3 regions of the Exiguobacterium sp. SH0S7 genome follow, and region 1 is predicted to be linked to each of the others. Evidence: riboswitches for the same ligand, from Rfam matches in the RefSeq annotation. Region 1 holds a riboswitch; each other region holds the start of a gene.
What was found. A riboswitch is a leader RNA that binds a small molecule or an ion and turns the genes downstream of it on or off. The one in region 1 is predicted to bind thiamine pyrophosphate.
Positions count from the first base shown of each region.

Region 2: linked by a shared signal. The riboswitch ahead of EVJ22_RS00545 (YkoF family thiamine/hydroxymethylpyrimidine-binding protein) and the one ahead of thiW (energy coupling factor transporter S component ThiW) in region 1 are both predicted to bind thiamine pyrophosphate.
Region 3: linked by a shared signal. The riboswitch ahead of thiT (energy-coupled thiamine transporter ThiT) and the one ahead of thiW (energy coupling factor transporter S component ThiW) in region 1 are both predicted to bind thiamine pyrophosphate.

Region 1 covers NZ_SJVA01000004.1:17,153-24,711, reverse strand. Annotated here, with positions in the region: gene EVJ22_RS08240 (ribonuclease FAU-1 family protein) at 31-570, opposite strand; gene EVJ22_RS08235 (hypothetical protein) at 780-1,526, shown strand; gene EVJ22_RS08230 (phosphotransferase family protein) at 1,527-2,495, opposite strand; gene EVJ22_RS08225 (hypothetical protein) at 2,540-2,860, shown strand; TPP riboswitch at 2,885-2,983, shown strand; gene thiW (energy coupling factor transporter S component ThiW) at 3,047-3,535, shown strand; gene EVJ22_RS08215 (GNAT family N-acetyltransferase) at 3,570-4,049, opposite strand; gene EVJ22_RS08210 (YcxB family protein) at 4,031-4,534, opposite strand; gene EVJ22_RS08205 (VOC family protein) at 4,628-5,026, shown strand; gene EVJ22_RS08200 (LTA synthase family protein) at 5,139-6,941, shown strand; gene EVJ22_RS08195 (VOC family protein) at 6,983-7,559, opposite strand, start outside.
Region 2 covers NZ_SJVA01000001.1:98,034-105,592, reverse strand. Annotated here, with positions in the region: gene rlmN (dual-specificity RNA methyltransferase RlmN) at 1-108, shown strand, start outside; gene EVJ22_RS00565 (SMP-30/gluconolactonase/LRE family protein) at 272-1,153, shown strand; gene EVJ22_RS00560 (hypothetical protein) at 1,166-1,432, shown strand; gene EVJ22_RS00550 (GTP-binding protein) at 1,742-2,935, shown strand; TPP riboswitch at 3,001-3,101, shown strand; gene EVJ22_RS00545 (YkoF family thiamine/hydroxymethylpyrimidine-binding protein) at 3,181-3,774, shown strand; gene EVJ22_RS00540 (ECF transporter S component) at 3,767-4,342, shown strand; gene EVJ22_RS00535 (ABC transporter ATP-binding protein) at 4,335-5,663, shown strand; gene EVJ22_RS00530 (energy-coupling factor transporter transmembrane component T family protein) at 5,663-6,400, shown strand; gene EVJ22_RS00525 (DUF1643 domain-containing protein) at 6,414-7,001, opposite strand; gene EVJ22_RS00520 (lysozyme family protein) at 7,035-7,559, opposite strand, start outside.
Region 3 covers NZ_SJVA01000002.1:148,052-155,610, reverse strand. Annotated here, with positions in the region: gene pknB (Stk1 family PASTA domain-containing Ser/Thr kinase) at 1-655, shown strand, start outside; gene rsgA (ribosome small subunit-dependent GTPase A) at 699-1,583, shown strand; gene rpe (ribulose-phosphate 3-epimerase) at 1,585-2,241, shown strand; TPP riboswitch at 2,261-2,360, shown strand; gene thiT (energy-coupled thiamine transporter ThiT) at 2,435-3,007, shown strand; gene EVJ22_RS04500 (thiamine diphosphokinase) at 3,007-3,594, shown strand; gene rpmB (50S ribosomal protein L28) at 3,651-3,839, opposite strand; gene EVJ22_RS04490 (Asp23/Gls24 family envelope stress response protein) at 4,092-4,454, shown strand; gene EVJ22_RS04485 (DAK2 domain-containing protein) at 4,477-6,153, shown strand; gene sdaAB (L-serine ammonia-lyase, iron-sulfur-dependent subunit beta) at 6,217-6,879, shown strand; gene sdaAA (L-serine ammonia-lyase, iron-sulfur-dependent, subunit alpha) at 6,892-7,559, shown strand, end outside.

The DNA of each region.
Region 1 (7,559 bases):
TACACTGTACCAAAAGCAGTACGGGAAGACTCAAAGCTTTTGCTTCAACTGCTCGTAATGCTCGTTCGCTAAATCAAAATAGACGAAGTCGCGGCGTTCGATCCGATCGAGCGTCGCCTTGAAATCACGCCAGCCACGGTCGACCATCTCCGGCGTGAGCTCACCTGACTTGGCTGCCGCTTCGAACTCATCCTCGTCTTTACGGACGACGTCACCGTTCGGGAAGATGAGAATGTCGAGCAGGAGGTCATCCATGTACGGAATCCCATCCTCATACCCAATCCCTTCAACGATATCGATGTACCATTGGACGATGTTGCCCCGGTCGTCGAACATGACAGTCACCCCGAACGGTTCATGTTCTGAGAAGTACTGGAGCCACGCATAACCTGCGTCGGCGACGATGAACTCCTCTCCTTGATGCATCTTATATTGCGGGGCTCGGACGGCGTCAATTTGGAAGAGGGCGACGGTGCCCGAGAAGCGATCGTCCTGCACCTCCATTTGTGCGTATCGATTTTTTAATATTCGTTCCCAATCACGACGATTGGCAAATTTTCGTTTTGGCATCTCTCTCTCTCCTTTAGACCGGTTTCCTAAATGTGTTCGCCAAAAGTCGACATTTCCCTGTTCAATCGTACAGATTGTGTTGATTGAACCAGACGAGGTAGCGATTGCATTTGCCCTAGATGAGAAAGTATCCAGGTTCTCATCCTATTTCATACATGCTACGCTAATGTAAAATAGGGAAATAATGTAACTTACTAGGGGGTTGTTTTATGAAACGGTTAGGACTACTTGGCTTAAGCGCGTTCTTGCTGACAGGTTGTACCGATCAAGCCGAGCAACCAATCGTCTCTCCTGATATGAACGAACAAGATGAAGAAGCGACGATCGAATGGACACGAGAAGATTTCAAAGACGTCTTTGACCAACACGAGACTGCCCAAGACTTGTTAGCAGCGCTCGAAACCCAAGGGCTAACACCGTTCCGGGAGACGTTCGAACGCGTCGTCATCGCCGGGGACGGGATCCATCATACATACGCCGATATTTATCCGTTCAAGCTCGACGACGGCACGTACGCGACCGTCTATGAGAATGAAGACGGTGAGATCGCCAACGGTCCCGAGTCGGTCGCACCGCTCTTTTGGCAAGAAGAGTCGTTCACGCAATTCGTTGAGGAGATTGAGAAGCGCAAATACGGGACGAGTGCCCCCCCGACCGACGTCACATTGACGCAAGACGAGTTTCAATCGATTTACGACCGCCATGCCTACACGTCAGCGCTCATCGTCGAGCTCGACGAATGGGGAGTTCAAGTCGCACGCGACCCAATCGAGAACGTCATCATTGCCGGGAACGGCGTCAAGGAAGTGACGGCCGACTTGATCGTCTTTGAGATCGAAAACGGCTACGCCATCGTCTACGACCAAGACGGTGAGATTTTGAAAGCACCGGAGTCAATCGCCCAGCTGTTTTGGAACGAGACGGATTATGAAAACCTGCTCGAGAAGAATGAGTGATCACGTACCGCGACGTTTCAAGTCCCGATACTCGAGGAACAAGTTGAGCCATTGGGCCGGTTTATCGGCTGACTCGGACGGATCATACCGATAGTTGGTCACATATATATGCCACGACAGCGCCCGATATACGCAACCGAGCTCTTCAGCGATCAACAAATGGCGCCATAGCAAGTCCCGAGGCGCCACATCTTCCCACTCAGCCAAGTAGACGGTACGCATCTTCTGAATCTGTTCATACCAGGCGACTTCATCGTCTTCCGGCAACAAGTCGTAGAGCGCGTTCCAAAACACACGGACGCTGAAGAACGGATGGGTGACGGTCGCATCGCCCCAATCGAGAATACATAAGTCATCCGTCTGTTCGCGCCAAAAGATGTTGCCGCAATGTAAATCGCCGTGCTCGAGACTCATCGGCATACCCGTCGCGAGCTCGTCGCACATGGTGAGGAGTTCGTCTTGGAGCGCCAGCACCGCCTCTGCCTTATCTCGATCTAACCCCGTACATAACTCGGGTAAATACGTCCGTATCTCTTCTTTTAGACGAGCCGGACACCGGTCCGGGATGCCGTAGGCCAAAAGCGTATCCATGTAATTCGCTTCTTTTCTCTGTAGTTTCGCATATTGACGCACAGCCGCTTCGTACCGACTGTGCTTAGGGTATTCGCGAAGTGCATCCCCGCCGATGTCTCGCATAAGTAGCCAGTTGCGTGCCGCGTCAATGGCGATGACCTCCGGGACCAGTCCCGGATGCCGTTCGGCTAGATGCATCGACAGTTCGGCCTCGCCATCACTAATTGCTGTCACCGCCTTGGCGTAGTAACGGTCTGCTCCGTACTCTCCATACATCAAGTATGTCAAATCCGTATCTTTCACAACCCGCCACGTCACGCCTGGCACATGGCCATCGAGCCAGTGCTCGAACTGTTCACGGTAAGACTCGTCACGCCATGGGATCGCACTCCTCACTGACCTCACTTCCTTTCACCACACTTCGTTTAGGAGGAAATAATATGGACGTTGTCTATTATTCATACCCGGTTGATGCGTTACTCTATATGTATTTAGGTACGACGGCTGTCTTCAGCTTCATAATCGGTCTAGTCGTTCGCCGCGTGTCGAGGCGTCCAGATATCAGCTTTTGGACGACGATCGTGCTCAGCTTTGTCGGACTATGTCTTTCACTCGGCTGGTTCCGTAACGCCTCGGTCACCGTATTTATGGGTACACTCCCGTGGCTCATCAATCTCGTGTTTTCCCTGTTTTTATACGCCCTGTATAGCGGTATCATTTATTTCATCTTCCGACCGCGAAAAATTGAGGCAACAAAATAACGGTATGCTATACTCAAACCAATAAACGACCACTAGGGGAGCCTTCGGGCTGAGACGGCAACTGCCGGACCCTTCGAACCTGATCTGGCTCATACCAGCGTAGGGAAGTGGCTTGGATACGTCTGTCTGTCCACGCCACTTTTCCACTTGGAGAAGTGGCGTTTTCATTTTGAAAGGAGACACTTCATGCGTATTCAACAACTCACTTGGATGGCGATGCTCATCGCCATCGCCATCATCGGCTCCCTGTTCATCTCCATCCCGACCGGTGTCGCCCGGGCCTATCCGGTGCAACATATGGTGAACGTCATCGCCGCCGTCACCGTCAGTCCGATTGGTGCCGTCCTCGTCGCGTTCGTGACCGGACTCGTCCGTGTCATGACCGGGACCGGGTCGTTGCTCGCCTTCCCAGGTGGTATGATCGGCGCCTTGCTTGCCGGACTATTTTACGTGCGGACGAACCGGGTCGCTTTCGCTGCGCTCGGTGAAGTCATCGGGACGGGCGTCATTGCCTCGCTCATCGCCGTCCCGTACGCGAAAATCTTAATGGGTTCTGAGTTTGGGGCGCTGTTCTTCTTCCCGGCCTTCCTCGCCTCGAGCGTGACCGGAGCCATCCTCGGCTGGATCGTCTTGGCGCGGGTCAAACAGTTGCGTCCACTCACGGTGAAGCGATAATTGAACAACAACCACCAAAACAGGGACGGCCGACTTAGGAAGGCTGTCCCTGCTTCACGTGATACACCCAAATCTCTTCCCCGTTCGCTTCATCAATCAAGCCACTGTCCTCAAATCCGCCCTTCGCATAAAACCGTTTCGCTGGTTCGTTCGTCGGATGGAGACTGAGGATGATGTCATCGACATCAAATCGCTCTTGCATCCACTCAATCGCAAGTTGCAAAAATGTTGACCCGATGCCTTTCCCTTGCTCATCCATATCAATCATAAAGCGGTCGAGCCAGACGTAACGCTCCACCTTGTTCTCGGCCCCGACCATCATGAAGCCGACCGGTTGATTGTCTCGACAGAGCGCGTAGCACGTCCACGCGTACTTGACGTCGACGTCCATCTCGCGGAGCGATTCCGCGTTCGTTTCGATAAAGCGGGCCTGACCAGGTGCGACGGTCAAGGCGACGACCGCATCCAAGTTCGTCTCATCAATCGGTTGAATCGTCAACGCATCGGTAGCCATCGTTGTACCTCCTCCATGTCCTGCCCGCGTTTCGGCAAGATGTAGGCGCTGACCGACGAGTTATACAAATACACATAATCGGCTTCCTCGACGACTTCCTTGATGCCGCTCCATGAGACTTTCGTCTCCCCGAACGCATTTTTGTCACGAAGACCGTCTTCATCCAAATCCATCGTATGCGGGCCGATCATGCCTTCATTGCTTCGTTCTTGAATCATCCGCTTCGTTTGTTTTCGGATATGCCGTTCAAAATACTTCGGATAATACAGGAACCAGAGGAGGCTGATGACGCCATATACCCCAAACAGCCACCAGCTCGTATCTTGAAACAGTGTCGCGAACGTCAAAGCGCCACCACTTAAAATGATGACGGGCCCGATGATGCGCTGCAGGAATAGCATCCTCTTTCCTATCTTTGAACGTCTAATATGACTCAAGTTGAAGTGAATGTAGTCTTCTTCCGTCAATTCGTATTGGATTTCCATATGTATCCCTCCTCGGTGTCGTATACGTCTTCGTTCAAGAAAAGTTCCGCTTCAGGCTCCTATTCGCTAAAATAAAAGCAAAGGAGTGACACGATGAAACAAATCCACCATCTCTGTATCCAAACGCCCGACTATGCGGCGTCAAAGCAATTTTATGAAACGCTCGGTTTTGAGCTCGTCCAAGAGTCACCCAACTTCCATACCCGGGCGTTCAACAGTTGGCTCAAGCTCGGCGACTTCTATATCGAACTCCAGACGGCGAAGACCGACGAGACGTTATCGCCGTATTCGAAACATGCGGCCGGACCCGTTCACTTCGCCTTGTACGTCGATGACCTTGAAGCGGAAGTCCGTCGGCTCGAGGCGCTCGGTGTCACGTTCTTGCCGAAACATGGCGGCAACATCTACTTCGTCGTCGACGGACATTTGAGCAAACTAAAAGCCCCGGAAGGCACGATCATCGAGCTTCGGGACACGTTTTTGATCAAGTGAGGCGCTCGCCTCGCTTTTTTTCGTCCGTATCGCACACCCCCATGTTTCCCGCCACTTGCGAACAGGTACATGAAAAAGAATACAACGTGTACGTACCGTTTGGAGGCTATTTATGAAATATCTTGATTATTGGAGTTATCTGTCACTATCACTTGCCAAACTATTTTTATTCAGCATCTTGACCGCGAGTGCGTTCAACGTTCATTTTTTACTCGTCAACATCGGGATGATTCTCATGATGACGAGCTGGGCGTTACTCGTGAAGACGAAAACACGGCGCTGGATTTTATTCGCCTCGCTGTTTCTACACAGTACACTCCTCATCTCCGACGTCTGGTATTACCGCTATTTCGGCAATCTGTTGTCGGTCGCGCTTTTGTCAGACGTTGGTCAGATGGGCGACGTCGGCGGCGGCTTCCTGACGTTGATTCAACCGACCGACTTTCTATTGTTCGTGGACTTGGTGCTTTATACCGCTGTCCTCGTCTATATGAGAAAAAGACCTGCGCAAGGCACAGGAAAAAACCGCCGGATCGCCGCTGCCGGTTTTGTCGTCGGCTTGGCCGCCTTCGTCGTTCCGTTAACCGTCAGTCAGCCGAATGGTGACGAGCAAGCACCGATTTCGAACATGCGTGAATATTACGAGTACGGCTTTTGGGGGTATCACGGCCTCGACTTGTTCCGTGGCATCGGCGACCAACTCGGCTTCGGAGACGGCTTAACCGCACAAGAAGAGACGCGGCTCGGTACCTCGGCTCCAACCGACGTCGAGACAACGGCTGATACGAACGTCATCATGCTGCAGCTCGAGTCGTTCCAGACGTCGGTGATCGGCCAGACGATCAACGGACAGGAACTGACACCGAACTTGAACGCGCTTCGTGACGAGATGTTGTACTTCCCGAACTTCTATCATCAGACGCACGAAGGCCGGACGTCGGACGCAGAATTCACGGTCAACACCTCGCTCTATCCCGTCAAATCCGGTTCAGTGTACACCCAGTACGGTGACCATACGTTTGACGCCTTACCTGAACGTTTGCGCCAAGCCGGCTATGATACGGCCGCGATGCATGCGTTCGATAAAACGTTTTGGAACCGCGACAACGTCTACGACAATATCGGCTTCAATCATTTTTTCAGCAAAGACGATTACCCCGCTCAGGACGTGATCGGCATGGCACTTAACGACAAAGACTTCTTGACCACTTCCGTCGAAGCGATGGACACGTTAGCAGAACCGTTTTATGCGTTCATGGTCGCTTTGACGAGCCATACGCCGTACGACATTCCGGAAGAAGAGAAGCGTTTGGACTTGACCGGATATGACGATCCGCTGCTTCAAAACTATTACCATACCATCCATTACGTCGACGCGGCCGTCGGATTGATGGTCGATCAATTGAAGGCGAACGGGACGTGGAATAATTCGTTAGTCGTCTTTTATAGCGATCATGACAGCGGCCTGACCTCAGCAGGTGACGAGATGGCCGAGCAAGAGAACGCCGATTCGGCCGTCGAACTGTTTCAGCTCGACCGTTCTGTTCCGCTCTACATCAAACCAGCCAACTTGAACGAAGGTCGAACGATCGAAGCGAGCGGCGGTCAAACGGACATCGCCCCGACCATCCTAGAGTTGCTCGGGATGGAGCCCGCCTACATGCTCGGCAGCCCGCTGCTCGACGACGAACCGAACTTGACCGTGTTCCGTAACGGGTCGTTCCGGTACGACACGCTCTACTATGTTCCCAACTTGACCGAGCCCATCGGAAACGGGACGTGTTACGCGGTCGAGACAGGAGATGAGCTACCGCTCAGCCAATGTGAGCCTTTTATCGACGAAGCGGCCGAACAGCTACGTCTGTCCGATACGATCATCGAGAAAGACGCACTCTCTAAAAAGAAACGCGAATAAAACCATGCCGCCCCGATTCGTTAAGGGCGGCATGATTCGTTTCAATATACTTTCCGCAACTCGGCCAGATCGATCTTCTTCATCGGCAAGAACGCTGCCGTTACCCGCGCCAACTGTTCCGGCGTACCGGTCGTCAGCATCTCTTCCATCTCCCACGGCACGATTTGCCAAGAGACGCCGTAGCGGTCCTGTAGCCAACCGCATTGTTCGGCTTCAGGTACGGACGATAGTTCATCCCAATACGCATCGATTTGGTCTTGTGTCTCACAAAACGCGATCAGCGACTGCATCTCGTTGAAAGCGAACTGGTGATGCTCGGCACTGTCCATGACGACGAACTCACGTCCAGATAAGACGAAACGGGCGTAGTTCAACTTCCCTTCTAATTCTGGGCCATCGTCTTTATCGTAACGGATCAGCTGATCGTCGAGTACGTACGAGTCCGGGAACACTGTGACCCAATCGTCCATCGCCGCCTCGGCCCGGCCGAACGCCTCACCGACGAATAACAGACACGGCGTCACCGTCTGGATGTCCATGCCACCGTTGTGCATGATTTGCCAAGAGACGCCGTGCTTGTCTTTCAACCAGCCGTAACGTTCACTAAAGTCGTACGTG
Region 2 (7,559 bases), on a different contig from region 1:
AAAAAACGGGGCATCAATACGGGCGTGCGTCTCGAGCACGGGACCGATATCGATGCGGCGTGCGGCCAATTACGCAGTAAACAAATGAACGTCGAAGGCGCCAAATAAACGAGCGCTCCGGATCGGTTTCGATTCGGAGCGTTTTTATCGTGCCCGGGCGTATAATGCGTCAGACGAGAAATATCTTTAAACATTTTTGTGAATGATGAATAGTCCTTACCCCCTCAGGGAATAGTCTTTTGATATCAAAGCAGAGAGTGGAGGCAATTCAATGGAGACAGTAAACGCTACGTTATGGATTCGAGTCAGAAACACGCTCGGGGAAGGGCCTTGCTGGGACGCTGAACTGAAGCGGTTCTACTGGGTCGATATCGAAGGGCACGCGCTCTGGTGGTACGATGAGAAAGAAGATGAATTATCTTCGTTTGATATGGGACAGCAGGTCGGGTTTGTCGTCCCTAAAGTGACCGACGGCGTGATCGTCGGATTGAAGGATGGTATCTATGAGTGGGATGAAACGTCGAAACAACTCGATAAACTCGTCGAACTTGATGACCCGGAGGGTGTCCTTCGCTTCAACGATGGGAAAGCCGACCCGTACGGTCGTGTCTTCGCCGGGACGCTCCACTTAAAAGACGAGTCTGAGCAGGCGACGTTGTTCCGCTTGAACCGCGACGGCACGACCGAGGTCATGTTGAGCGGATTGACGTTATCGAACGGGTTGACGTGGTCACCTGACCATACGTCGTTTTACCATATCGATACGCCGACCGAGACGGTTCGCAAGTTCCCGTTCGATTTGAAAACGGGCACGCTCGGGGAAGGTGAGGTCGTCATTGATTTCAAGAATGAGGACGGGTTCCCGGACGGCATGACGTCGGATGAAGACGGCTTTTTATGGATTGCCCACTTTGCAGGCGGGCGCGTCACGCGGTGGAATCCGGAGACGGGTGAAAAAGTGCTTGAAGTCATCGTCCCGGCGCCGAACGTCACGTCGTGTAGTTTTATCGGGGATGACTTAAAACAATTGGCGATCACGACGGCGCGCGAAGGCATGGACGACGAGGCGCTCGCCGCTCATCCGGATGCGGGTTCGGTCTTCAAGATCGATACGGACGTGAAAGGGATGCCACTTTATCGGTTTGGACGTTAAGGAGGGACGGCTATGGTGAAGCGATTGCTCGTGCGAGCGGGAATCGGATTGGCACTAGCGGCGGTGGCTCGGGTCGGGATTCAAAAGATATTGGACGACCGGGCCCGGAAAGAAGACCATACGTATCTTGAACCAAAGTGGGACGAGACGCCGAGTGTGGATGCCGATAAGGATGATGACGAGGTCGGATTGACGCAACTCGATTCGATTTACCGGGCCGAGTGGCAGGCGAACACGTATCCTCGCTCCGAGGCGGAACGGAAAGCATTAGAAGAATAACCGGTACGAAGAACATATCCAGAGCTTTTTCTTCGGCCGTCGAGGCCTCAGAAAAAGACAAATGGCCGCTAGATGGCGCCCCGACTCCTGCAGGAAAGCAACCCAACGGAGACCGAGCAGCGACGCGAGTCGCGATGCGGCTCCGGGATTCCCTGCGGAAAGCATGGGCGCCATTGAACGAGCGATTCTATTGATGTTAGTCAACAAGCTGAACACGCTCCTTTTGAGCGTGTTTTTTTTGTTGACAACGGACGTAATCCCGTTCATTATCTAAAAAGTAATGATTACGATTTAAAGGTGGTATACATCATGAAACGAATTCCGATCACAGTCTTGTCCGGATATTTAGGAAGTGGCAAGACGACGTTGCTCAATCATATGTTGAACAATCGGGATGGTAAAAAATATGCCGTCATCGTCAACGACATGAGCGAGCTGAACATCGATGAGCGATTGATTGACGGGGCAGGTTTTTCACGGACGGACGAGAAGTTGGTGGAGCTGTCTAACGGCTGCATCTGCTGCACGTTGCGAGAAGATTTACTCGAGGCGGTCAGCGAGATTGCGAACGACCGACAGCTCGACGGCATCATCATCGAGTCGTCAGGCATCTCGGAGCCGATCCCGGTCGCGCAGACGTTTACATATGCGGATGACGCCTTGGGTATCGACTTGACGAGCCGTGTGTATGTTGACGCGATGGTGACGGTCGTCGACGCGTATCGATTTTTAAAAGACTTCAACTCGGGCGAATCACTGCATGAACGGAAACAGGCTGTCGACACGGGTGATGTCCGGGAAGTCGTCGACTTGCTCGTCGATCAAGTCGAGTTTGCCGACATCATCGTCCTCAACAAGGCGGACCGGGTCACGGAACCGGAACTGCACGAGATCGAAAGTCTGTTGCGCGCGTTAAACCCGGCGGCGCGACTTCTGACAAGTACTTACGGCAACGTGCCGTTGTCCGACCTGTTAGACGTGAACTTGTTCGACTTCGACCAGGCAATGCATGCCGCCGGATGGATCCAAGAGCTCGAGACAGACGACCATACCCCTGAAACCGAAGAGTACGGCATCAGTTCGTTCGTCTATCGCCGCCGCCGTCCGTTCCACCCGGAGCGTTTACATGCGTGGATCGAACAGTTCCCGGAAGAAGTCGTCCGGGCCAAAGGTTTTTTATGGATCGCCTCACGGAACGACATCGCGTGCCTGTTCTCCCAAGCGGGGTACGCGTCGACGCTCGAACATGCCGGGCGTTGGCTCGCGACGCTTCCTGACGCGGAACGAAAGCAGATGTTCGCCGCCGAACCAGAGCTTGAGGCCGATTACATCGAGCCGTACGGCGACCGCCAGACGGAGCTCGTCTTGATCGGTCACCGAATGGACCGAGTGCGCGTCGAGCTCGAACTTGACGCCTGTCTACTGTCAGACGAAGAAATGGCGTCAGACTGGACAACGTTACGGGATACGCTTCCAGGAAACGGAATCGCGACGTTTTCATGATTTAACCGTTTACAATTCAGAATCGAACGGCTATACTTTTGCTTGCATGAACAACCGCATACATTGGACTACACTAGGGGTGCTTCGGCTGAGATGTGAGCATGGCTCCAATCCCTTATAACTCGATCCAGGTAATACTGGCGTGAGGAAGTGTGGCACTTTTTCTGATGAATTGATGATTGGATAAGTGGCCGCATTCTCATGGATGCGGCTTTTTTGTGTAACCAAATAAGGGGGGAATCATCATGAATCAACAATGTGGAACGAGCCCGATCGTCGGGTTCCGCTTTACGCTAAGCCCGATGACGTCAGAGTTCATACCGGTCATCAAAGGAGCACTCAAAGAAACTGATTTAAGCAACGTCTGGAGGCACACGGACGATGTGTCGACCGTGATTCGCGGTCGGGCCGAGCACGTGTTTGACGTCGCGAAAGCAGTCTTGTCACACGCCACAAGAACAGGGGCGCATGTGTCGATGAGCGGGACGTTCTCGGCCGGCTGTCCGGGCGACACGGTCGGGGACAATCTGCTCGACGTTTCGAGTGAGCCGGTGAACGGGCGAGCGGCTGCCCAATACGTTTCATCACAGTTCGCACTCTACCCGCTCGGTGATGACGATTACATGGACATCATCTATGAAGAGGTCGATTTCGCGAAAGCACGGGGCGTCTTTAATGACACGATGCACTATGCATCAGGGATCCACGGAGATATCGAGCCGGTGTTCGCGTTTTATGAGGCGACGTTCAACCGTGTCCGCGAGAAGTCGAGCCACGTCGTCATGACGGTCACGTTCAGTGTGAACAGTCCGTCACACGAGGGACGCATCGATGCTTAACTCATGGAAGTTGAAAGAAATCGTCTTGTTGTCGATTTTATCGGTCGTCTTTGCCGTCGTCTATTTGGCGTTCGTCCATGTGGGGAACTTGTGGGCCGGCTTGATCGGGCCGATCGCCTATGAATGGATTTTTGGGATTTGGTTCATCGTCTCGATTATTACCGCCTACATCATTCGAAAGCCAGGCGCCGCCTTTTTGTCGGAAGTGCTCGCAGCGTCGATCGAGATGATGATCGGCAATGCGATCGGTCCGCGCATCATCCTCGTCGGCATCATTCAAGGACTCGGCGCCGAAGCGGCGTTCGCACTAACCGGGTATAAGCGGTATGACTTGTGGGTGCTCATGCTCGCCGGATTCGGTGCGGCAGTGACGAGTTTCGCATATACGTACGTCATGGGAGGTCTCAGCGCGCTCAGTCCGACGTACGTGGCTTTGATGTTCGCACTACGGGCGACGAGCGGGACGCTCATCGCAGGGATCGGCGGGAAGATTTTGAGCGACTTGTTGCTTCGAACGGGTGCGCTAGAAGGATATGCCGTCACCCGGCAGAGGAAGGCACATGGTTGAGACCGAGCGTCTGGCGTTTCGTTTCCCGGGGGAAGGACGCGACGTATTGACGGATATCACACTTCGTCTTAAGGACGGCAGGACGCTCATCACCGGGGCGAGCGGGTCGGGGAAGTCGACTTTGTTCGCCTTGTTCAATCGGCTCTACCCGGACAACTGTGATGGGGTTGTGACGGGGCGATTGCATCTATTCGGTCGGTCCTATGCCACGTATCGGCCTGGTGAGGTGAATCGCCGCGTCGGGACGGTGTTTCAAGACCCGGACAGCCAGTTCGTCATGCAGACGGTCGAAGAAGAATTGATTTTCACGCTCGAAAACTTTTCGGTCGCCCGAAGCGAGATGATGGACCGTGTCTCAGCGATTTTGCACGAGTTACACTTGTCCGATTATCGCCACCGCACCATCCATGATTTATCAGGGGGCGAGAAGCAACAGATCGCCGTTGCCTGTGCCTTGATCGGATGTCCGGAATGGCTCTTACTCGACGAGCCGCTCTCACACCTCGACCCGGCGACGGCACGTCGGTTCGTTCGCTGGCTCGATAAGTCCGCACGGAACGTCAATATCGTCGTCATCGAGCATCGTCCGTACATGTGGGGCGACTTCTTTGACCGGCACCTGGAACTCGTGAACGGAAGGATCGCAGGCGATGGATCGTTCGTCGTTCAACCGGATTATACATTTACGCCGATTGAAACGACACGGGGCACAAACACATTATTTCAGATACCGAAAGTGAATCACAAAAAGTTTCAACTTGCAGCGAGCAAAATCGCAGTGGCCCCGGGGGATGTGATCGCCATCCTCGGTCGGAACGGCAGCGGCAAATCGACGTGGCTAAAAAGCCTGGCGCGGCATCACCGTGAAGTCGGGCTCGTCCCGCAATCCCCGGCGCATTTGTTTGTGACGAGTGACGTGTCGCGGGAACTAGCGTATGGACATAACCGTTCAATCGAGGACATGTTGGCACGCCTCGGGCTTGAACGTCTGCGTGACGCCCATCCACTCTCACTCAGTCACGGTCAAAAACGGAGACTCGCCATCGGGGTGATGCTTCTGTCGGGTAAACAACTGCTCGCGTTTGATGAACCGACGGCCGGTCAAGACGAGGCATCACTTCGAGCGCTCCATGCATTGATGGCTGAACGAGTCTGTGCGGGGCAGACGGTCTTGTTCGTAACGCACGATCTCAGTTTCGCCCGTGCCGCGAGCACGTATTATTTGATGGGTGACGGGAACTTGAGTGGGCCGTACGATGCGTCGATTTGGGACGACTCGGACTTATTGCGGGCCCACGGACTGTTGACGGAGGCGTTCTGATGACGTTTCACGAGATGAACCCGACAATCAAGTTCTTGACCGTGACGTGTCTCATGTTCGGTCTCGCCTTCATGTACAACCCGTGGACTCCGCTCGTCGTCTTCTTCGGCACACTCGTCCTCCAATTCATCTTTTCCGACGTGAGCTGGAAGCGATGGGGACTGTTCATGATCCCATTTTTACTGACCGCGCTCGGGACGCTTTGGACGACGCTCGTCTTCGGCAGAGAGGCGAGCGGGCAAGTCGTGTTCTCGCTCTTCGGCAATGATGTCACCGAGGAGAACGTGTTGTTGGCGGCGACACTTTCGCTTCGGGTCCTCGCCTTCACGGTCCTGTCGCTTCTGTTCACGCTGACGACGGACCCGAAGCGGTTCGTCTACAGTCTGATGCAGCAGGCGAGATTGTCCCCTAACATCGCCTATAGCGTCTTCGTCGGCTTTCGCTTTTTCCCGATTTTAAAGATCGAACTGATGCAGCTCTATGAAACGCATGCCTTACGTGGCGTGCGCCTCGACACCCGGATCGATCACGTGCGACACATCCCGAAACTCCTAATCCCGCTTCTTGCCGGCGCTATCCGTCAAGCCGAGCGGATCGCGTTCTCGATGGAGGCTCGGGGATTTACGGGTGAACATCGTTCTACGTACGAGGTGATTCCGGTCACGCGAAACGATTTTCTGTTGGCGTCACTCTTGTTCACGCTGTTCGGAGTAAGTGTATGGATCGGCGTGCGATAAAAAACAGGACGACTCATTTCGAGTCGTCCTGTTTTGTCTCTTTCAAGATCTTAAATTTCGGTTTGATCGATTCGTTATTGAACGCTTCGAGTACCGTATTTTCATTGGCCATGCGAATTTGTTGCGGTTCGCCTTTTGACGTCGTACCGATACAATACATACTCGCCTCGTGCTCGGCGAATAACGTCTTGTACAGCGTGGAATGGTGCATGAGGCGCCCAGGCGAACCCCAACCGACGATGATCATGCCGCCGCTCGTCTCGACCTCGTCGAGCGTCTCTTCCACGTAATGAAAGTTCACTTCGTCGAGTTGAGACTCGACGTAGGGTAGGTTGTCATTGATGGCGAGCGTCGGGACGAGACTGATGACGCGCATCTCGCGGATCGGTTTGTCCAAATGGTTCCGCATGAGCATGTAGGCGCGTTGAGTCGTCGTACCAGATAAAAATGCATCGCTCATCCGTGGAGAATAGATGATGACGGCACAGATCACCCCATCGACGACATCGGTGAATTCATACGTTCGCATGTAACGCTTTGTCTTGCCTTCGTTAAATATCGATTTGACTCGAATCGTCACTTCCTCGATATGCGTGTTCATGTTGTTTCCTCACTTTAACCAAGTAGTGCCGGGTCATGCCCAGCCTGCGAACCAATCGAGATACCGGATCGTATACCGGGCGACCTGCTGCGTTGTCGTCGTCGCGTCACCAGGCAGTAAAGACAGTTCGTCCTGGTACTGTTCATAAAAGGACATGACGTCTGACACGTACTGGTCACTCCGGTTATATTCAAAGATGGCGTTTTGAATCGATTCGACTGAATCATTTGTCTGCCCGCCGTGCTCGCTCAAATAGTAAGCGGCGGCATGGGCCGAGTCGACCAAACTGTGAGGATCGGCCTTGCCGTCATCATCCCCGTCTCTGCCTAAGCCGCCATATTGCTCAATCAGTGTTAAATCCGTCAGATCGACTTCGTCTTCCGGGACATCACCTTTTTGGTCGTCGGTATCGTACTGCCAACCGAGCCACGTCCGCGGCATGAATTGGAACGGTCCGATCGCGCCGACCGAAGAGCGCATCGATGAACTGTGCGAGAAGATCGTCTCGACGCGGTGGACGGCGGCGAGTAGCCGCCAATCGACGTCATAGGTGGCCGC
Region 3 (7,559 bases), on a different contig from region 1:
GGGGGTGTCCCAAACAGCAGCGGAACGAACGTTGAAAGATCTTGATTTCACAGATATTGAAATCCAATCCGAAGCGTCCGAAACGGTCGACAGCGGAGATGTGATTTCGCAATCGATCACGCCAGGTGAAGAAGTCATCGCGTCGGAAGAGACGGTCACGCTCGTTGTCTCGACCGGCAGCAATAAAATCGAGCTTGCTAATTTGACGGGCTATACGTTCGAAGAAGCGTCAACTTATGCCGAGCAAAACAACTTGAAAATCGTGAAACGCGATGAGTATTCGACGAGTATCCCAGCGAATCAAATCATTCGTCAACTGCCGACGTCAGGGACGGCGGTCGATCCGGGAACGGAACTGACGGTCATCGTCTCACAAGGAGTCGAGCCGACCGACATCTCAATCGAGCGGGAAGTGGACGTCGAAATCGAACCGCCGGCAGAGGGTGACGAGGCGGAACCGGTCGAAGTCGTCATTCGTACCGTCGATGCCCGTGGTGAGATCGAAGTGTTGCGTGATATGATCACAGAAACGACGACGTATTCCTATACGCTCGTCATTGCTCCGGACGAAGTCGGTACCGCGACGATTGAAGTCGAGGGTGAAGTCGTTCGGACCGATACGGTGACATACGCACAAGCAAAAGATTCACAATGAAGAGGTGGCGTGCGCGTCACCTCTTTTCTAAGGAGGAAACAGGATGAAAGGAACGATTATTCGCTTGCAAGGTGGATTTTATGATGTCATGACCGAAACGAAAGTTGAAATCAGATGTCGCGCCCGGGGAAACTTCCGGAACCGAAACATTTCGCCCGTCGTCGGGGACGACGTCGATATTCAAGACCAAGGGGACGGGACCGGCTACATCATGGCTGTCGATGAGCGGTCGAACCATCTCGTCCGTCCGCCGATCGCCAACATCGATCAGGCGTTTCTGCTCTTTTCCGTGAAAGAGCCGGCGTTCTCGTTTCATTTGCTTGACCGCTTTCTCATTTTGATCGAATCGAAGCAAGTTCACCCAATCATCGTGTTGACGAAGATGGACTTGTTGCTAGAAGCTGAAAAAGAAAAAATTAGTGCGGCGGCAGCGCTATACCGTTCGATCGGCTATCAAGTCATTGAGACGTCGACCGAAGACGGAGCTGGAATCGAGCTCATCCGCAGCGCGTTCAAAGACAAGACGAGCGTGTTCGCCGGACAGACCGGCGTCGGGAAGAGTTCGTTGCTGAACGCGGTCGCACCGGAGCTCGAACTCGCGACTGGTAAGATTTCGAAAGCGCTTGGCCGCGGGAAGCATACGACGCGTCACGTCACGCTCATCACACTCGCGGACGGGTTCGTCGCCGATACACCTGGATTCTCGAGTCTTGAGTTCCCGGAAGAACTTGAAGTCGAGGAGATGCGTTGGTGTTTCCCTGAATTCGTCTTGCGGCACGATGACTGTAAATTCCGTGGTTGCGCCCATTTGAACGAGCCGGGTTGTGCCGTCAAAGCGGCGGTCGAGGCCGGAGAAATCGCTTCCACCCGCTATGCGAACTATGTTACGTTTATGGAGGAATTAAAAGATAGACAACGGAGGTACTAACATGATTAAAATCGCACCATCGATCCTGTCGGCCGATTTTGCCAACCTTGAGGCAGAGGTCAAAGCGGTCCAAGAAGCAGGGGCCGATTACATTCATTTTGACGTCATGGACGGTCAGTTCGTGCCGAACATCTCGATTGGACTGCCGGTACTCAAAAGTTTGCGTGACAAGTCGGACATAGTATTAGACGTCCATTTGATGATCGACCAACCGGAACGGTTCGTCGAGGACTTCGTTCAAGCAGGCGCCGATATCGTCACGGTCCATGTCGAGGCGACAAACCATTTGCATCGCGTATTGCAACAAATCAAAGGAGCCGGCGCCAAGTGTGGTGTCGTCTTGAACCCACATACGCCGTTGTCATCAATCGAGCACGTGCTCGGTGATGTCGATATGGTGTTGCTCATGACCGTGAACCCTGGCTTTGGCGGCCAAGCGTTCATCGAAGCGGTCGTCCCGAAGATCGCGGCGCTCAGCGAGATGCGCCAAGCGCGTCGTCTCGACTTCGAGATCGAGATCGATGGCGGGGTAAATCCTGCGACGGCAAAACTTTGTATCGACGCAGGTGCCGACGTCCTCGTTGCCGGTTCAGCCATCTATAACGAACCGAGCTATAAAGACGCAATCGATAGCATTCGCAACGCGTCTCGTGTATAATCATCTATAGAACAACAAATATTGTCGCAAGGGGTGTCACATCTGTGGCTGAGAGGCATGAGCTAACCCTTTGAACCTGTTCCGTTCACACGGACGTAGGGATGTGGCGAAAATGCACGTTGCTACACGATAGCAGCATGGCGTTTACGTCATGCTGCTTTTTGTCGTTCACTCATATCAAGGAGGGAATAAGATGAAACAACGTTTAAAACTACAGGCGCTCATTGAAATCTCGCTGTTCGCCTCACTCGGACTGATCTTTGACATGCTCATCCCATATCGGTTGCCGCAAGGCGGAGCAGTCAGCTTGGCGATGCTACCGATTCTCGTGATGGCGTATCGCCACGGATTGAGAGGCGGACTCGCGACGGGCGCGCTCGTCGGGACGCTACAACTGTTATTTGGGGCCTATATCTTCACGCCGGTCCAATTTTTACTCGACTATACGGTCGCCTACGGCCTCGTCGGAGTCGCCGGCATCTTCGCCGGTCAAGTCAAACAGTCGGCAAAAGACGGCGCCAAGAAAACGCTCACGTTCTATTTGATTCTCGGGGCGTTGATCGGCTCGGCGCTCCGCTACGTTGCGCACGTCGTCTCCGGCATTGTCTTCTTCGCCGAGTATGCGGAAGGACCGGTCGTCTTGTACTCGCTCGGCTATAACTTGACGTATATGTTGCCGTCGTTCCTCGTCTCGGCGGTCGTGATCGTGCTCTTGTTCACGTCGGCGCCGCGCTTCGCGACGCTCGCGACACGGGACATCAGATAATGCGCGTCTTGATTGTGGCTGCGAGCCCGGAAGCGGTCCCTGATCTTCCTCGGAACGCCGATTACGTCATCGGTGTCGACGGCGGCTATCATACGCTGCTCGACCGTGGGATGAAGCCGGACCTGCTCGTCGGTGACTTTGATTCGTTCACAGGCACCGTGCCGGAGGAAGCTGTCCGTTATCCGTCTGAAAAAGACGTGACCGACCTTGAGATCGCCCTCGAGGCGGCACGAGGGAAAGGAGCGGACGTGATCGACGTGTACGGTGCACTCGGGGGCAGGCTCGATATGACGCTCAGTAACGTCGGTCTGCTCGAGGCGTACCCCGAGATGCGGTTGTTCGCAGACGGGCAAGAAGTCCGTCTCGTCGGAAAAGGGGACTATCGTCTCCCGCGTCGTCCTGACCATTACTTGTCGCTCGTACCTTGGAAACGGGCCTCGGTCTCGATTCGTGGCGTCAAGTACCCGCTCGAGAACCATGACGTCGTCAGCTATGAGGCGCTGACGATTTCAAACGAGTGGTCGGCAGAAGAGGCGGACTTGCTCGTTCACAGTGGCAACGTCTTGATTATGTATATAAAGAAGTAAACAAAAAAATCCCATCGGCGTATGCCGCTGGGATTTATTTCGTTCGTGTATGGTAATTATACGCGTTCAACGAGACCTGATTTAAGAGCGCGAGCTGAAACCCAAACTCGTTTAGGTTTACCGTCAACGAGAATGCGAACTTTTTGTACGTTTACACCCCAAGTACGTTTTGTCTTGTTGAGTGCGTGCGAACGGTTGTTACCTGACTTAGGTGACTTACCTGTTACGTAGCATTTACGTGCCATGCGTTTCCCCTCCTTTTTTATGTGGGTTCGTCCTAATAGACACTCGTTTATATTAGCATGGGTTTTTTCACGATGCAACTAGAAAATAACCGGATGACAAGAAAAAAACTTGACATTACGGATGAGGATTTTAATAATGAATGAGGGTTGCGGTTACAATTGACCGAGTTTAGGGGCATGTCCTTTTAATAACTAGGTACTTATTGTAGAATATACTGTAGGAATCATTCCGAATAAAGGAGGCTACTCCATATGGCAATTGAAATGAAGACAACATATGGCAATATTGATATCACGAACGACGTGGTCGCGACACTCGCGGGCGGTGCGGCGATGGAATGTTTCGGCGTCGTAGGAATGGCGTCACAAGCTCAACTGAAAGACGGGATCGCAGAACTGCTCAAACGTGAGAACTATGCGCGTGGCGTTGTCGTACGTCAAGATGGAGAAGACGTACATATCGATATGCACATCATCGTGAGCTACGGGACGAAAGTGTCAGAAGTCGCGTACAACGTGCAAAGTCGTGTGAAATACACGCTCGGTGAAACTTTAGGATTAAACGTTTCGTCGGTAAATATATTCGTACAAGGCGTTCGTCTGACGAATGACTGACGAGAACGAAGGAGGATTTGGTGTGGGGTTAAAACGTTTAGATGGATTGGTGTTTGCGCAAATGGTCGCAAACGGTGCAGCCAACTTGAGCCAAAATGCAGATTACGTGGATTCGCTTAACGTCTTCCCGGTCCCAGACGGCGACACGGGAACGAACATGAATTTGACGATGACTTCAGGTGCGAAGGAAGTGGCCGCACTCGATACGGCGAACATCGCTGACGTGTCATCGAAGTTTGCCCGCGGCCTACTTATGGGGGCCCGTGGGAATTCGGGTGTTATTTTAAGCCAATTATTCCGTGGTTTCGGTAAATCGATCGAAGGAAAGACAGAATTGTCGACACTCGACTTTGCCGAGGCACTCAAACGTGGCGTCGACACGGCATACAAGGCGGTTATGAAACCGGTTGAAGGAACGATTTTGACGGTTGCTCGTGAAGCGGCCGACGAAGCGCTCCGTGCCTCTGAGTCGACGAGCGACTTCAATGAGTTCATGGAGCAAGTGATCACGGAAGCGAAAGCTTCGCTCGAGCGGACACCTGATTTGTTGCCGGTCTTAAAAGAAGTCGGTGTCGTCGACTCAGGCGGTCAAGGTCTCCTCGTCATCTATGAAGGGTTCCTCGCGAGCCTTGAAGGGAAAGAGCTCGAGAAGCCGCACGCACCGGTCATGGATGCCCTCGTTGAGGCAGAACACCATGCTGCGCAAGGTTTCATGTCGACGGAAGATATCGAATTTGGATATTGCACGGAGATCATGGTCCGTTTCCAAGACGAAAAGTTGAAACAGACTCCGTTCGATGAGGACGTGTTCCGTAACGAGCTGTCTGAACTCGGCGACTCGCTCCTTGTCGTCGCCGACGAAGAGTTGCTCAAAGTCCACGTTCACGTCGAGACGCCGGGCGACGTCATCACGAAAGGACAACGTTTTGGTGAGCTTGTCGCGGTCAAGATCGAGAACATGCGTCAACAGCATTCGACGATTCTTGAAGAAGAGCACGGTGCCAACCAGCACGGCGTTCAGGCGACTGCCGTCAAAGCGAAAGTGCCTTACGCGATCGTCACTGTCGCCATGGGTGAAGGTGTCAGTGAACTGTTCCGTTCGCTCGGTGCCGCACATGTCATCGAAGGCGGGCAGACGATGAACCCGTCTACGGAAGACATCGTCAAAGCGATTGAAGCGGCGAACGCCGAGCACGTCTTCATCTTCCCGAACAACTCGAACATCATCATGGCCGCTGAGCAAGCGGCATCGGTCGCACCTTGCGGCGTCTCGGTCATTCCGACGAAGACGGTACCACAAGGACTAGCGGCTGCCATCGCGTTCAATCCTGAAGCGGATGTCGAGACGAACGAGTCGGTCATGAAGACGGCCGCAACTACAGTCAAGTCAGGACAAGTGACTTACGCTGTCCGTGACACGAGTATCGACGGTGTCGAGATTCGTAAAGATGATCATATGGCGATTGCCGAGAAGAAAATCGTCGCATCATCAAAATCGAGTCTAGAAGCGGCAAAAGCGCTCGTAGATGCACTCGTAGACGCGGATGATGAGATTGTCACGATCTTGACGGGCGAAGGTTCGTCGGCGGAAGACGTCGCAGCACTCTCGGCTTACATCGAATCGAAGAACGATGAGATTGAAATCGAAGTTCATGACGGTAAACAACCGCTCTACTCCTACATTTTTAGTGTGGAATAAGCTGTATCTCAGCCCTGCCTTCTGTATAATGAAGGTAGGGTTTTTTTGAAAGGGGGAAATGCGATGAAATATCGCAGTGTGTTTGATATTATCGGACCGGTCATGGTCGGACCATCGAGTTCGCATACGGCCGGAGCCGCACGCATCGGTCTTATGGCCGGCAAACTGTTCGGCCGAACGCCGGACCTCGCGCGGATCACGTTTTACGGGTCGTTCGCCGACACGTATCGAGGTCACGGGACAGACGTCGCCATCGTCGGAGGCATCATGGGATTCGATACGTTCGATCTTCGCATCCCGCAAGCGCTCGACATCGCGAAAGAGCGGGGAATCAAAGTCGTCTTTGAGACGAGCGACGCGCTCACGGATCATCCGAACACGGCCCGGGTTCATCTCGAGGACGCGGAGGGGATGTTTGAGATCGTTGGGATCTCGATTGGCGGTGGCACGATTGAAATCACCGAATTGAACGGATTCCCGCTCAAGCTTTCCGGCGGTGGACCGGCACTCGTCGTCTTGCATCACGATCGCTTCGGGGCGATCGCGGCCGTGACGGGCATACTCGCCAAGCACGAACTGAACATCGGGCATATGGAAGTGAGCCGTCATGAAAAAGGCAAGCAAGCCTTGATGGCGATTGAAATGGATGAACCGATGCCAAAAGATGTATTAGCGGAACTGGAACGGTTACCTCAAATCGAACGGGTAGCTATCTTTGGGGAATAAGGAGAAACGACTATGTTTAAATCAGTAGAAGAATTAGTACGGACGGCAACGGAACGAAACATCCCGATCTCTGAAGTGATGATCGAGCAAGAAGTCCACGTCAGACGCTCGACACGAGAAGAGGTCATGGCGATGATGGAACGTAACCTTGAAGTGATGGAAGAAGCGGTCGAGCGGGCGATGCAAGGCGTGACGTCTGTGACGGGGCTGACTGGGAATGACGCCGTGCTCATGCAAGACTATGTCCGGTCGGGCAAATCACTTGCCGGTGACTTGATTTTAGATGCCGTCGCCAAAGCAATCGGCACGAACGAAGTGAATGCGGCGATGGGACGGATTTGCGCGACACCGACGGCGGGGAGCGCCGGGGTCGTACCGGGGACGCTATTTGCGGTCAAGGACCGTCTCGAGATGGACCGCGATGCGATGATTCGGTATTTGTTCACCTCGGGCGCGTTCGGATTCGTCGTCGCGAACAACGCCTCGATTTCGGGTGCGGCCGGAGGCTGTCAGGCCGAAGTCGGTTCCGCGACCGGTATGGCTGCAGCAGCCATTGTCGAAGCGGCCGGCGGGACGCCGGAACAGTCGGCGACGGCGTTTGCGATCGCCTTGAAAAACATGCTCGGGCTCGTCTGCGATCCGGTAGCGGGTCTCGTCGAAGTCCCTTGCGTCAAACGAAA